2 regions of the Arsenophonus apicola genome follow, and region 2 is predicted to be linked to the other one. Evidence: predicted binding sites of a transcription regulator. Region 2 holds the regulator's gene; the other holds the start of a gene.
The links. Region 2 encodes ArgR, which controls arginine synthesis, uptake and breakdown. Its sites were predicted from a motif close to ANTGAATAAAAATACANT; they were not measured.
Positions count from the first base shown of each region.

Region 1 (7,602 bases), 110 kb from region 2:
CGCTTCTCGAGCAACTTCACGTAAGCTGAGACTAGTAAAGCTACGCTCAGCACTCAATTGACTAAAAGCCGCTTCTACCAGAGAACGACGCGTTTTTTCTTTCTGCTTTGCTCTAATGCCTGTAATATTACTCACAGTAATTAATATACCTCTTCGATAATAATGCAACTAGACCACTATACCAAAATTTAACGGATTTGCAGTGTCCTTAAGTTTAACTAGTATATAAGGAATTTCTGTTTGTTTATTAAAATGTAGAGCCTAAATCTTATATTTAAGCTTGATTAAAGAAGATAATGTTAAAGTGAGTTGTTTATTTGTATTTACATAATAATAGGTTATACCGAATGCCACAGATTCAATTTGATACTATCGTTATTGGTTCCGGCCCCGGGGGAGAAGGTGCAGCAATGGGGTTGGTAAAACAAGGGAAAAAAGTTGCAGTCATTGAACGTTATAATAAGATTGGCGGTGGTTGTACCCACTGGGGAACCATTCCCTCTAAAGCGCTTCGGCATGCAGTCAGCAGAATTATCGAATTTAATCAAAATCCATTATATAGCGATAAGTCCCGACTTTTACGCTCTTCTTTCTCCGACATTCTTAAACAAGCCGAAACTGTAATCAATCAACAAACACATATGCGACAAGGATTTTACGAACGAAACGGTTGTAATATGTTTGCTGGTGAAGCCTCTTTCATTGACGAACATACCGTAAAAGTTCTTTATAATGATGGTACCGACGATACGCTATATGCTGAAAAAATTATTATCGCAACTGGCTCTCGTCCTTACTGTCCCCCCGATGTCGATTTTCAGCATTCACGCATTTACAATAGCGATTCAATTTTAACACTCAATCATGAACCCCGTCATGTTATCATTTATGGAGCAGGGGTAATTGGTTGTGAATATGCTTCAATTTTTAGAGGGTTAGGGGTAAAAGTTGATCTTATTAATACCCGTGATCACCTTCTATCGTTTCTAGATCAAGAAATGTCAGATGCTTTATCATACCATTTTTGGAATAATGGGGTTGTTATTCGCCATAATGAAGAATATGAAAAAATCGAGGGAACCGATGATGGCGTAATTATCCATCTGAAATCAGGTAAAAAGGTCAAAGCCGATTGTCTATTATATGCCAATGGCCGTACCGGAAATACCGATAATCTAAATTTAGAAAATATCGCTATTCCTATTGATAATCGAGGTCTGATTAAAGTTGACGCTACCTATCGTACTCACAATGAAAATATCTATGCGGTCGGCGATGTTATTGGTTATCCCAGCCTAGCTTCAGCAGCTTATGATCAAGGTCGTCTCGCTGCCCGTGCAATAACAACGGGTCACGGCGATACCCATTTAATTGAGGATATTCCAACTGGCATCTACACCATTCCAGAAATTAGTTCTGTCGGTAAAACAGAACAACAATTGACTGCCATGAAAATCCCATATGAAGTCGGGCGCGCTCAATTTAAACACTTAGCCAGAGCACAGATAGCAGGGATGAATGTAGGCAGTTTAAAAATTCTATTTCATGGCGAAACATTAAAAATTCTAGGTATTCACTGCTTTGGTGAGCGTGCAGCAGAAATTATTCATATTGGACAGGCTATTATGGAGCAAAAAGGTGAAGGTAATACTATTGAATATTTCGTTAATACTACCTTCAATTATCCAACTATGGCTGAAGCATTTCGGGTTGCCGCGCTAAATGGCTTAAACCGTCTGTTTTAAACAAATAGCTCCCAATATTAGTAGTAAGTAAACAATTAATTTTTACTATAGTATCGCTGCATTTGTTTACGTATTGCCTCAGCAAATTGTTCATGACAACTTCTAAGTGGTGAACCAGGACGATAAACTAAAACAACCGAACGTGAAGGAACAGGGTTAATACAATCAAGATAGTAGACGCCATCACGTTTTATCTCTTTCGGTACAGATAAATCTGGCAAGAGTGTGATACCACTGCCGGCTGCCACCATGTTACGTAATGTCTCCAAACTGGTGGCACGAAAGTGGGTATCATCTTTGGCTCCAACCTGAAAACAATATCCCATCGCTTGATCACGCAAACAGTGACCATCTTCCAACATAAGTAATTTCTGCCCGACAAGCTCGTGCATTTCAATTTCTTTACGATTGAACCATGGATGCCCTTCATAAATGGCTAATCGCATAGGTTCCTCATAGAGAGGAATTTCAATAAAAGCTTCGGTTTCTTTCACTTGCGCTAATATAGCACAATCCAGTTTGCCATTATTTAATTGCGCTAACAGATGGTGTGTTTGTGCTTCATGTAAATACATTTCCAATTTAGGAAATAAACGGTGTAACTCTGGAATAATGTGAGGCAAAAGATAAGGGCCGATGGTAGGAATTAATCCTATGTGTAAAGGGCCTGACATGCTTTCACCTTGCAAGGAAGCCATTTCCTGCAATATCTTAACTTCTCGCAATACTGTTCTAGCTTGTTCAACTAACAATAATCCCTGCTGAGTAAACAGAACCTTTCGGCTTGTTCGTTCTAACAACATAACCCCTAAATCGTCTTCTAATTTACGAATTTGACCGCTTAGGGTTGGTTGACTAACATGGCAGGCATCTGCAGCACGCCGAAAATGTTTATGCTCAGCTAATGCAACAAGGTACTCCAAATCACGAATATTCATGCCTACTCCTTCCCTAAATAGAAATTTGATAGAATCAACCTATCCATTCATCATAATGGATCCAATTTTCCTATCAACGAAAAAATTCAGCAATAAAATTTATTTTTATAATTCATAGACAAAAATGATGAAATTAAACGCTTGCACGGCGAGTTGTTTATCGCCAATGACTGATTTTACTAAGTAGCTAAAATGGCATAACTAACTTACGACCATAAACCACAGCTTCAACTTCAAAGTTACAAAATAGTCAGGCTCACTAAGCATCAATTGTAGACATCACCGATAAAGACTTTTCTGAACTTTTATGCTCAAATTAGTGGTCATAGCTTAATTTAAATCGACTTATTACGATAACTATTTTATCATAAATATTAATATGTTATAGCAAATATTTTCTATCCTTAAATAAAATCTTTAGAGCAAAAAATATTAATCAACGCTCCTTTACAGTATCAATTTTCCTTTATCCTGTTCCATATGGTGGTTATTGATTAAAGAAAAAATTAGTATCATTAATATTCTGCTTAATAATTCTTGTACACTGAACTAACATTGATTACTGTATTTTTATTCAAAGAAATGTATGAGTATTGAAATTTTAGTCATTAAGGCTGGCTGCCGTGAAAGCGAAACTCCCAACATTTATCGAGTTATACCGTCAATTAATTGCTATACCATCAATTAGTTCTGTCGATGCAAGACGCGATCAAAGTAATAAAGCATTAATTAATCTACTAGCAGAATGGCTAACAACGCTAGGTGGAAAAATAACCATTCAACCTGTGCCAGAAACCCGGCATAAATTCAATTTACTGGCTACTTTTGGCCAAGGAGAGGGGGGATTACTACTCTGTGGGCATACTGATACGGTTCCTTATGATGATGGCCGCTGGACAAAAGATCCTTTCCAATTAACGGAATATAGCAATAAGTTATATGGTTTAGGCAGCGCGGATATGAAAGGATTTTTCGCTTTTATTATTGATGCCTTACGCAATATTGATATTCATCAGTTACAGCATCCTATCTATATTTTGGCAACTGCTGATGAAGAAACCACCATGGCCGGCGCGCGTTATTTTGCCACAACTGCTGAAATTCAACCTGAATTGGCGATTATTGGCGAGCCAACTTCACTGCGACCCATTCGCGCTCATAAGGGGCATATTGCCAATGCCATTCGTATTATTGGCCAATCAGGCCATTCTAGTGATCCTGCGCAGGGTGTTAATGCAATTGAATTGATGCATGAAACCATTAGTCAGTTAATCTTACTGAGAAATAGATTAAAAACTGATTATCACCACGAGGCATTTGTTATTCCCTATCCAACAATGAATTTTGGACATATTCATGGCGGGGATGCAGTGAATCGAATTTGTGGCTGTTGTGAATTACACATCGATATACGCCCACTACCTGGTCTGTCACTACAAAATTTGGATGAATTGTTGCAGGCCGCACTTAAACCAATTAAGCATCGTTGGCCAGATCGCTTAATTATCAAGGAACTACATCCTCCAATTCCAGGTTTTGAATGCCCAATCAATCATAAGATGGTGAAAATAATTGAAAATTTATTAAATCAGAAAGCGCAAAACGTTAATTACTGCACCGAAGCGCCTTTTATTCAAACACGCTGTCCAACATTAATATTAGGGCCTGGTTCGATAGAGCAAGCGCATCAACCTGATGAATTTATTGAAATTAAATATATTAAACCGACAATTGCATTACTATCACAAATGATATCCCATTTTTGTTTAAAAAATAACCGACAAATAGGAAATTAAAGAAAATAATCTCAGTGTTCCTCTTGTTGATTGCACCATTATTGTGCTTTTAAAGTACCTTAAATGCACTTAAATAGTGCAAATTACTATTGAATTTATGATTATTTATTAATAAATCATTCAAAAAGCATTTATTCTAGGTTATAAATAATTTGGCATGATTTTCGCTTAATAAATAATTAACCAATTTTAATAAAACTTTTTGGCGCTATCGTTCAAAACAGGATCCAATCAGGAGAAGCTTTATGTCTGTTGAGCATGTTTTATCCATGATAAAAGAGCAGCATGTTAAATATATTGATCTACGCTTTACCGATACCAGAGGTAAAGAGCAACATATCACTATTCCTGCTCACCAAATCAACGAAGATTTCTTCGAAGAGGGAAAAATGTTTGACGGCTCGTCTATTGCCGGTTGGAAAGGAATCAATGAATCAGATATGATGCTTATGCCTGATCCCGAGACGGCAGTACTAGATCCTTTTTTTAGTGATTCAACCCTAATTATTCGCTGTGATATCTTAGAACCGAATACCCATCAGGGTTATCAACGCGATCCACGTTCAATTTCTAAACGCGCCGAAAATTTCTTATGTAGCAGCGGTATTGCTGATAAAGTTTTATTTGGCCCTGAACCTGAATTCTTTGTATTTGATGATATTCGCTTTGGCAACCATATTTCTGGTGCTTATTACCATATCGATGATATCGAAGCAGCCTGGAATTCCGGCGCACAATATGAAGAGGGTAATAAAGGACATCGGCCAAGCGTTAAAGGGGGGTATTTTCCTGTTCCACCCGTTGATTCTTCACAAAATATGCGCTCCGCCATGTGTTCCACCATGGAGAAAATGGGATTAATTGTCGAAGCACACCATCATGAAGTTGCCACCGCAGGTCAAAACGAGGTCGCTACCCGTTTTAATACCATGACTAAAAAAGCCGATGAAACACAAATATACAAATATGTAGTACATAATATTGCCCATTCTTTTGGCAAAACAGCGACATTTATGCCAAAACCACTCGTCGGTGATAACGGCTCTGGCATGCATTGTCATATGTCGCTGGAAAAAAACGGCACCAACTTGTTTGCCGGTGATAAGTATGGCGGGTTGTCTGAAATAGCACTTTATTATATTGGCGGTATTATCAAACATGCACGTGCTTTGAATGCATTTACTAATCCAACCACCAATTCTTATAAACGTTTGGTACCTGGTTTCGAAGCGCCGGTAATGTTGGCTTATTCTGCCCGTAACCGTTCAGCTTCTATTCGCATTCCAATCGTCGCCAATCCCAGAGCATCACGTATTGAAGTTCGTTTTCCTGATCCGGCAGCCAATCCTTATCTAGCCTTTGCAGCACAATTAATGGCAGGTCTCGATGGAATAATGAATAAAATTCATCCTGGCGAAGCGATGGATAAAAATTTATATGATTTACCTGCGGAAGAAGCACAAGAGATCCCAACAGTTGCCAGTTCACTGGAAGAAGCCCTACAGGCGTTGGCTGTTGATCGTCAATTTTTGAAACGTGGTGAAGTATTTACTGATGAAACGATAGACTCGTATATCAACTTATTAAAAAATGATGTTCAACGTATTCAGATGGCACCTCATCCATTAGAGTTCGAAATGTACTACAGCGTTTGATAAGCCATTCTCCGCTGAGTATTTTTTGTTGTGTCACATTTACCTCATCTTTTGATGAGGTTTTTTCTGCATAATTATTGAACAAAAACGCCTGGTTTATACTCAAATATGTTAATATGCACTAAAAAGGTGCAGGAGTAGAACTTAGTGAAAATTGATAATTTACCAATTGCCGATCATATTTTAGATTGCTTATTACATAATATTCTATTACTGGATCATAAACTCATCGTCCATTACGCTAATCATGCTAGCCGCCAATTTTTTTTAGCTAGCCCAAGAAAATTGCTGGGAACACCGCTCCCGGTACTTTTTGATTATTGTTCGCTTAATATGGATTTAATGCAGAAAAAAATAAAAAAAAATCTAAGTTTTACCGATAATGAAGCCACTCTGGTTATCAATAATCACTCTTATATCGTAACTATCAGTGCACAGCCTATTTCACCCTGTTTTATTTTATTAGAATTTTCGCCGGTCAATTACTATCGCCGTATCGAGCAAGAACAATCATTACAAATACTATCACGTGACTTAATCCGAACTTTAGCCCATGAAATAAAAAACCCGTTAGGCGGTTTACGTGGCGCAGCTCAGCTGTTAGCCAAAACCCTTTCTAATTCTGAACAGTTGGAATATACCGAAGTTATTATTGAGCAAGCCGATCGCCTACGCAATCTAGTTGATCGTCTACTTGGCCCTCAACACCAAGGCGCAAAAACAACACAGAGTATCCATCAGGTAATTGAGCGTACTTACCACTTAATATCACTGACGCTACCGAAAAATATTAAATTAATAAAAGACTATGATCCTAGTTTACCTGAATTTCCACACTATCCCGAACAAATTGAACAAGTGTTACTTAATTTAAGTCAAAACGCGATACAAGCAATGGAAGAAAATGGCGGAACCTTGACTATACGGACTCGCACTGCATTTCAAACGACATTACAGGGAAAAACGTATCGACTTGCCGCTCGTATTGATATTGAAGATAATGGTCCTGGCATTCCATCACAGATACAAGATACGCTATTCTATCTCACAGTAAGCCATCGTCAGGGTGGCAATGGTTTAGGACTTTCAATTGTGCAAAATATTATTATTGACCAGCACGCAGGTCGGATCGAATTTTCCAGTTGGCCTGGCCATACGCAATTTTCGATTTATCTTCCTATTAAGAATTAGGTAACTGATATGCAAAAAGGTAAGGTGTGGATCGTTGATGATGATAGGGCTATTCGTTGGGTTCTAGAACGAGCATTAAACAATGCCAGCATGGAATGTACTAGCTTTGAAGATATGCAAAGTGTATTAGCTGCATTAGAAAAAACCTGTCCGGATGTTTTAATTTCCGATATTCATATGCCAGATAACGATGGGTTAACACTACTGACACGCCTAAAACAAAGCCATCCTAAATTACCGATTATTATTATGACCGCCCATTCAGATCTCAATACGG
Region 1 covers NZ_CP084222.1:188,601-196,202, reverse strand. The annotation lists gene fabR (HTH-type transcriptional repressor FabR) at 1-126, opposite strand, end outside; gene sthA (Si-specific NAD(P)(+) transhydrogenase) at 348-1,745, shown strand; gene oxyR (DNA-binding transcriptional regulator OxyR) at 1,781-2,683, opposite strand; gene argE (acetylornithine deacetylase) at 3,307-4,479, shown strand; gene glnA (glutamate--ammonia ligase) at 4,725-6,134, shown strand; gene glnL (nitrogen regulation protein NR(II)) at 6,282-7,325, shown strand; gene glnG (nitrogen regulation protein NR(I)) at 7,335-7,602, shown strand, end outside.
Region 1: argE (acetylornithine deacetylase) is a predicted target of ArgR. The motif match lies at 3,245-3,262, and genes of this name have one in related genera.

Region 2 (7,602 bases):
TTTAGCACTGCTCAAACCTTTTTTGCCTGCTGAAACTCAGCTCACAGGCAGTTTTGATGGTGATGCAAAAGTGAGCTGGTATGCGGATGGCCGTTCACCACAGGCAAAAGTAAATTTGCTTGGTAATAGTGTGAAAATTAAGCAATTAATTGAAGGATCGGTGTTACCAGTTGAATTTCAAACGCTAACATTAAATGCAGATATGAGTAATGGTAAGGCGGTCTTACAGTGGTTAATACAAATTAACAATAATGGCAAATTTTCAGGCAATATACGGATTGACGATCTGCAACAAAACCGTAAATTATCAGGTAGTGTTAACATTGAAAATATTTCATTAGCATTAATTCGTCCAGTTCTAAGTAAAGGTGAAAAGTTAGATGGCGATTTGAATGCCGATTTAAGGTTAGCTGGCAATATGAAGCAGCCACTATTAAATGGTAATTTGGCACTTTCTAATGTGGCAGCAAAAGGACACTGGTTTCCATTTGATATCAATCAGGGTTTCCTCAAACTGAATTTTATGGGAACACATTCTCAATTAACCGGACGTATAAATACACCAGAAGGTTATTTAAAATTAACCGGAGAGGCGGATTGGCGTAACATTAAAGCCTGGCAAGCGAGAATTTCGGCCACCGGTAACAAACTGCGGATAACATTACCGCCAATGGTTCGTATTGATGTGGAGCCGGATATTGTTTTTGAAGCTACACCTAATTTATTAAGTCTTAATGGTAATGTAAATATTCCCTGGGCGCGTATAACAGTACAAGAATTACCGGAATCAGCAGTAGGCGTTTCATCAGATGAAGTGATGTTAGATGCAAATTTGCAGCCAATTGAGAAAAAAGGTATATCAATACCAATCTTAACCAATCTACAAATTAAAATTGGCAATGATGTTCGTCTGGACGCATTTGGTTTAAAAGCTCGATTAACAGGAATATTAAAAGTTATCCAAGATAAACAAGGATTGGGTTTAAATGGCCAGATTAATATTCCTGAAGGACGATTTCATGCATATGGACAAGATCTTATTGTCCGGAAAGGACAAATTTTATTTTCAGGCCCCGTTGATCAGCCATTCTTAAATGTAGAAGCGATCCGTAATCCGGAGAGTACCAATGATAATGTGATTGCGGGTGTCAGGGTTACCGGCTTGGCGGATAAACCAAAAGCAACGATTTTATCCGAGCCAGTTAAATCGCAGCAGGAAGCGCTGTCTTATTTACTTAGAGGTGAAGGGTTAGATAGTAGTGGCGCAGATAGTACCCATATGGCTGCTTTGCTGATTAGTATGGGAGTTTCCAAAAGTGGAAAATTATTGGGAAGTATTGGTGAAACATTTGGTGTTTCCGACTTAGCATTAGATACTCAGGGAGTTGGTGACAAATCTCAGGTTGTAGTGAGTGGAAAGATTACTAATGATTTGCAAGTTAAATATGGTGTCGGGATATTTAATTCTCTTGCTACATTAACGCTACGCTATCGTTTGATGCCAAAATTGTATCTAGAAGCTGTGTCTGGTGTTGATCAGGCACTAGATCTGCTTTATCAGTTTGAGTTTTAATTATGCGTATAATTGTTTATGGTAGTTTAAGACGTAAACAGGGAAATCATCATTGGATGACCTATGCTCAGCTATTAGGAGAGTATCGGTTGGAAGGTTATGAAATTTATGACTTAGGTCATTACCCTGCAGTAATACGTGGTAAAGGGACGATAGAATGTGAAGTTTATCGTATTACACCTTCAATTTTAACTGAGCTTGATGAATTAAAAAGGAATTCCCAGGATTATGAAAGAGAGTTGATATCGACACCTTATGGTAATGCATGGATTTATCTTTATAAACTTCCGGTAGATGGTTTACGGCGAATTGAAAGTGGTGATTGGCTAAAACGTAATGGGAAAAGCAAATAAATTTTTCTAACTAGATCCCATTTATTAATAATAAAGGGGATCTGTTAAATCTATATGATGATTATTTTTTAGCTGCGCGTTCAAAAGAAGAAAGAATTTCAGCTTTTGCCGCATCAACATTTTCCCAACCTTCCACCTTTACCCATTTGCCTTGTTCTAAATCTTTATAGTGTTCAAAGAAATGTTTAATTTGAGCACGTAATAATTCAGGTAGATCGTGAATATCCTTAATATGATCGTATTCTTTAGTCAATTTAGAATGAGGCACAGCAACTAATTTTGCATCTTCACCGGATTCATCGGTCATTTTTAAGACACCGATTGGGCGACAACGGATCACTGCTCCTGGTTGTAGCGGATAAGGTGTTGGAACTAAAACATCAACAGGATCGCCATCTAGGGAGAGAGTATGGTTGATATAACCATAATTACAGGGATAAAACATAGCAGTAGACATAAAACGATCGACAAAGATGGCGCCGGATTTTTTATCTACTTCATATTTTATCGGATCAGCATTGGCTGGAATTTCTATAATGACATAGATATCTTCAGGCAGTTCTTTCCCTGCCGGTACGTTATTTAGGCTCATAAAAAATGTCCTTTATTTAAAGCTATAAATTGAGTAGCGGTTATTATAGCCGTAAACGAAAGAAAAACTCACTATCAGATAGGATCTTATTATAAAAATAAGCTTAACAATAAAGGCCAGATTGGTTGCCTTTATTGTGTACGATAGGACGTTATTCATTAACTGAAAATTCAAGCATAAAGCTTTCGGCTTTCTCTACCATAGATTTTGTTCCAACGAAGAATGGTACACGTTGATGTAGTTGTTCTGGAACAATATCTAAAATGCGATGACTACCATCACTTGCTTTACCTCCCGCCTGTTCGGCTAAAAAGGCAATCGGATTGCATTCATATAGTAAGCGTAATTTACCTTTAGGATGGCTTGCTGTACTTGGATAAATATAAATACCACCTTTTAGTAAATTTCGATGAAAATCTGCCACCAGAGAGCCAATATAACGGGTAGTATAAGGGCGAAGTGTAGCGGGATCTTGCTCCTGGCAATATTTTATATATTTTTTTACCCCTAATGGAAATTTACTATAATTTCCTTCATTGATTGAATACATGTTGCCTTGGGTCGGGAACATCACTTTTTCGTGAGATAAACAGAAAACTCCCAGAGAAGGATCATAGGTAAAGGCATGCACACCATAACCGGTTGTATAGACCAGCATGGTTGAAGAGCCATATACAACGTAGCCGGCTGCGACTTGTTGATGGCCCGGTTGTAAAAAATCTGCTTTGGTAACAGGTTGTCCAATCGGTGTAATGCGGCGATAAATAGAGAAAATAGTTCCTACCGAAACATTTACATCAATATTTGATGAACCATCTAATGGATCCATTAATACGACATATTTGGCATTTTCTGCCCGATCACCATCAAAAATAACGATTTCGTCTTCTTCTTCAGAGGCAATGCCAGCAACCTCTCCTCGCGCTTTCAAAGCGGCTTTTAATTTTTCATTCGCGTAGAGGTCAAGTTTCATTTGAACTTCACCTTGAACATTAGAAGCACCACTTGCGCCTAAAATATCCACCAAACCGGCTTTATTAATATCGCGGTGAATGATTTTTGCACCTAATTTAATGGCTGACAATAATGCAGTAAGTTCACCAGTAGCATGAGGAAAATCATGTTGTTTTTCAACGATAAATTCGTCTAATGTTTTCATGACCAAGGTCCTGAGTCAAATTTTATAGAGGTTTTTTAAGGAACTGTAGTTCCTTATGTGCGTGCAGTTTAGCCAAATTAGGGCAAGATTAATAGTTGGATTATTTTTGTTAATCAAGATAACGATTCATTTCATATTATCGCGCTGATCAGCGCGATAACTGTGATTTTTACAACTCTTGTTCAAATAAATTCAAAATGGCTTCATAAAGTCGTTTGGTGGAAAATCCCAGAGTTGGAGTAGAAAAAATGGTATCATCGCCGGCGATACTACCTAAAATTCCTTCTGAAGTTCCTAAAGAATCTAATAAACGAGCAATCAGCTGTGCAGCCCCAGGGCTAGTACGAATAACCACAATTGATTCATTGTAATTAACATCTAATACCAAATTTTTTAGTGGGCTAGTTGTTGTAGGAACAACCAGTTCAGCGGGTAGGCAATAAACCATTTCCATTTTCGCATTACGGTTACGCACTGCGCCAAACTTAGTCAGCATTCTAGAAATTTTTGATTGGTTTATATTTTCAAAGCCTTGCTCTTGAAGTGCTATAACGATCTCACTTTGTGAACTAAATTTTTCTTCTTTGAGCAGCGCTTTAAAAGCTTTCACGAGATCTTCTTGTTTAGAAGAAGCATACATAAATCACCTTTTTCAAGACGTTAAGTAGAGCGATATTATGTATAAAGGTGAATTTTTATGCAACAAGGAGTCTAGCCATAGTGCTATGAAAATAATAAAAAAAGCAATAATAGAAATTATTTGTTAGTTATTTGTCTGTTTTGTGGAAATTGAAGATAAATTTTTGTTTAAAAAATAATGTTAATTGTAAAAATAACCTTTGTGACTCTACCTTATGCTGCTACCTAATCAATATTAAAAAAGTGCCCCTTATCGCATTAGTCGATAAGGATTTTATTTAAAATGAAAGCAAAAAATTTATCGGACTTATCTATTAACAACAATTAATCGTAATTAATAGACTGTCATATGAATAATGTATGTAATAGATTGAAAGTTTTAAGCTATTTCGAAGTGTCATCATTTAAAGGAGTATCAGCATGAAATTAGCTATTCTTGGGGCAGCAGGTGGTATTGGTCAAGCGCTTGCACTTCTTCTTAAAAACCAGCTTCCATCAGGCTCAGAGCTTTCTCTTTATGATATTGCTCCTGTGACCCCTGGTGTTGCCAAAGATTTAAGCCATATTCCAACGGATGTAAAAGTAATTGGTTTTGCTGGTGAAGATCCAACACCTGCACTTGACGGTGCTGATGTAGTATTAATTTCGGCAGGTGTTGCCAGGAAACCGGGAATGGATCGTTCAGATTTGTTTAATATAAATGCCGGTATCGTACGTAGTCTGATTGAAAAAGTTGCTCAGAGCTGTCCAAAGGCGTTAATTGGTATTATTACTAATCCGGTCAATACCACGGTTCCGATAGCAGCAGAGGTATTAAAAAAGACCGGTGTGTATGATAGAAATCGACTATTTGGTGTAACAACCTTAGATATTATCCGTTCTAACACTTTTGTTGCTGAATTAAAAGGTAAAAAACCGCAAGAAATTGAAGTGACGGTTATTGGAGGTCATTCTGGCGTAACGATTCTACCGCTACTCTCTCAAATTCCAGCAGTTAGCTTTACCGAACAGGAAGCTGAGGAGCTAACTAAACGTATCCAAAATGCGGGAACTGAAGTTGTAGAAGCAAAAGCCGGTGGTGGATCCGCAACACTTTCTATGGGACAAGCCGCTGCACGATTTGGTTTATCATTAATACACGCTTTAAATGGTAAAGAAAATATAATCGAATGTGCATATGTGGAAGGTGATGGTGAATATGCGCGTTTTTTTGCTCAGCCAATACGTTTAGGTAAAAATGGTATTGAAGAAAGATTACCTATAAATATTATGAATACCTTTGAAAAAAATAAATTGGAAAATATGTTAGAGACACTCAATAAAGATATTAAATTAGGCGAAGATTTTATTAATAAATAATATTATTAACTTAATTAAATAATAAACCGCAGATATGAGTCTGCGGTTTTTTTATAATTTATTCGTTATTTTTATTAGTAGGCTGACGAATATTTCGTTCTAATAATTCTCCTGTATTGAAATCGTAATAACGGCTAGGCCATATTTCAGAGGGATGAAGGTTTAAAAAGTTTGCAATTATCCATTCTCCTTTTGGCCAGGGCCGAGATAAAGCATTGGCTAGGGTAGAAGAGCTTAAACCTGCTTGTCTTGATATAGCTGCTAATGTTGTTCCGCGTTTTCTTAGCGCTGCAATAATATCCGCAGGATGCCAATCAGATTTCTGTGAAATCATTTTTAATCCTTTTTCTATTAAATATATTGCTGTATTAGTGGTATAAATAACAGATAGTTCTCACATGTATTTCGAACTAGAACTTGTTATTAGAAATAAAATAACATTTTTTTCTTTAATAGTTTCTTATTTTTTTCTTAAAAATCTCTTTTTTGAACTTGATTGCAAAAAATAGAGAAATTTTACAGATATTTTAAGAAATATAGTGAGGTTCTCTTCAATTTATTAGGAGTGTATATAATTAATTCTAGTTATATTAATTCAGTATAATAGAGTGAAAAAAATAAAAATCTTTAATTCATATTAATTCCTTAAAATTAATAGTTATAAAATAATTTGTCCGATATTAATAGAAAAAAAATTAGTTAATAATGATAGTAAAAAGGAGAACAATATTTGCAAGAGATAAAAAAAGAAATAACCCTGCAATTTTATTCAATGATTTTTCTATGTTTAAGAAATTTGGAGGGTTTTAAAAGAAAAAAATAATCAAGAAGGCCACCATTTTTAACAATTAGATTTGCAGAATTAGGTTATGTATTAATACCAAAAGTGATGCGAGAAAATTATGAAAAAAGAATGGTATACCGCGAAAGAACTCGCTGGATTGGTTGGTTTGCCTTCATCACCACAAGGTATCAACCTAATGGCTCGCAGGGAAGGTTGGGAGCAACGTCGAAAACGTGGAGTCCAAGGCAAAGCTGTTGAATATCATGTCAGTAGTCTGCCTGAAGATGTATTTAATGTATTATCGCTAAATGATAACTCTATTGATTATCGCGGCAAAGGAAAACGACAAGATGCTTTTTTAATTTGGGTCGAAGCTTATAAACAATTAACAAAAAAAGAGCGTGAAAAAATTATTAAATTTATTTTACGGGAAGGATTGGAAAAGTTAATTGGTTATATCAATTGTTGTGAAGCGATATTAGTGGAAGAAGATAACTCTGGAACAGGATGAGCTGTTCCAAAGAAGTTTTTGTCACGAGGGGCGTTGCACGGAAATGCAAGCCAAGCTGATCAGAGCATCCTTATAAGATGTGTCAGGTAAGATATCTAGCGTTTTAATTGCTTTATCGGCTTCCTCTCTAGCTCGGTCACGGGTATATTCAAGAGAGCCACAGCGTTTCATGGTAATTAATATAGTACTAAGTAAATGGCGCCCATTACCTTTTTCTATTGCGTTACGAATAAGTGCGGATTCTTCTGCGGTGCCTTTTTTCATTGCATGAAGTAGCGGTAATGTTAACTTTCCCTCATTTAAATCATCGCCGATATTTTTGCCAATAGTGGTACTATCCGCGTCATAATCTAGAAGATCATCAATCAGTTGGAAGGCCGTACCAAGAAAACGACCATAATCTCGTAAGGCTTGTTGCTGGGTCTCATTGGCACCAGATACAATCGCTGATGCATGTGTCGCAGCTTCAAATAGGCGTGCAGTTTTACTATATATTACTTGCATATAGATGCTTTCGGTGATGTCTGGATTATTACAATTGATTAGTTGTGAAACTTCACCTTCTGCAATGACATTTGTTGCATCAGACATCAGTTTTAAAACAGGCATTGAATCAAGTGCTGTCATCATTT
Region 2 covers NZ_CP084222.1:301,210-308,811, forward strand. The annotation lists gene tamB (autotransporter assembly complex protein TamB) at 1-1,573, shown strand, start outside; gene LDL57_RS01265 (gamma-glutamylcyclotransferase family protein) at 1,576-1,926, shown strand; gene ppa (inorganic diphosphatase) at 1,988-2,518, opposite strand; gene fbp (class 1 fructose-bisphosphatase) at 2,670-3,677, opposite strand; gene argR (transcriptional regulator ArgR) at 3,847-4,317, opposite strand; gene mdh (malate dehydrogenase) at 4,737-5,675, shown strand; gene LDL57_RS01290 (helix-turn-helix domain-containing protein) at 5,734-6,009, opposite strand; gene LDL57_RS01295 (DNA-binding protein) at 6,578-6,970, shown strand; gene ispB (octaprenyl diphosphate synthase) at 6,992-7,602, opposite strand, start outside.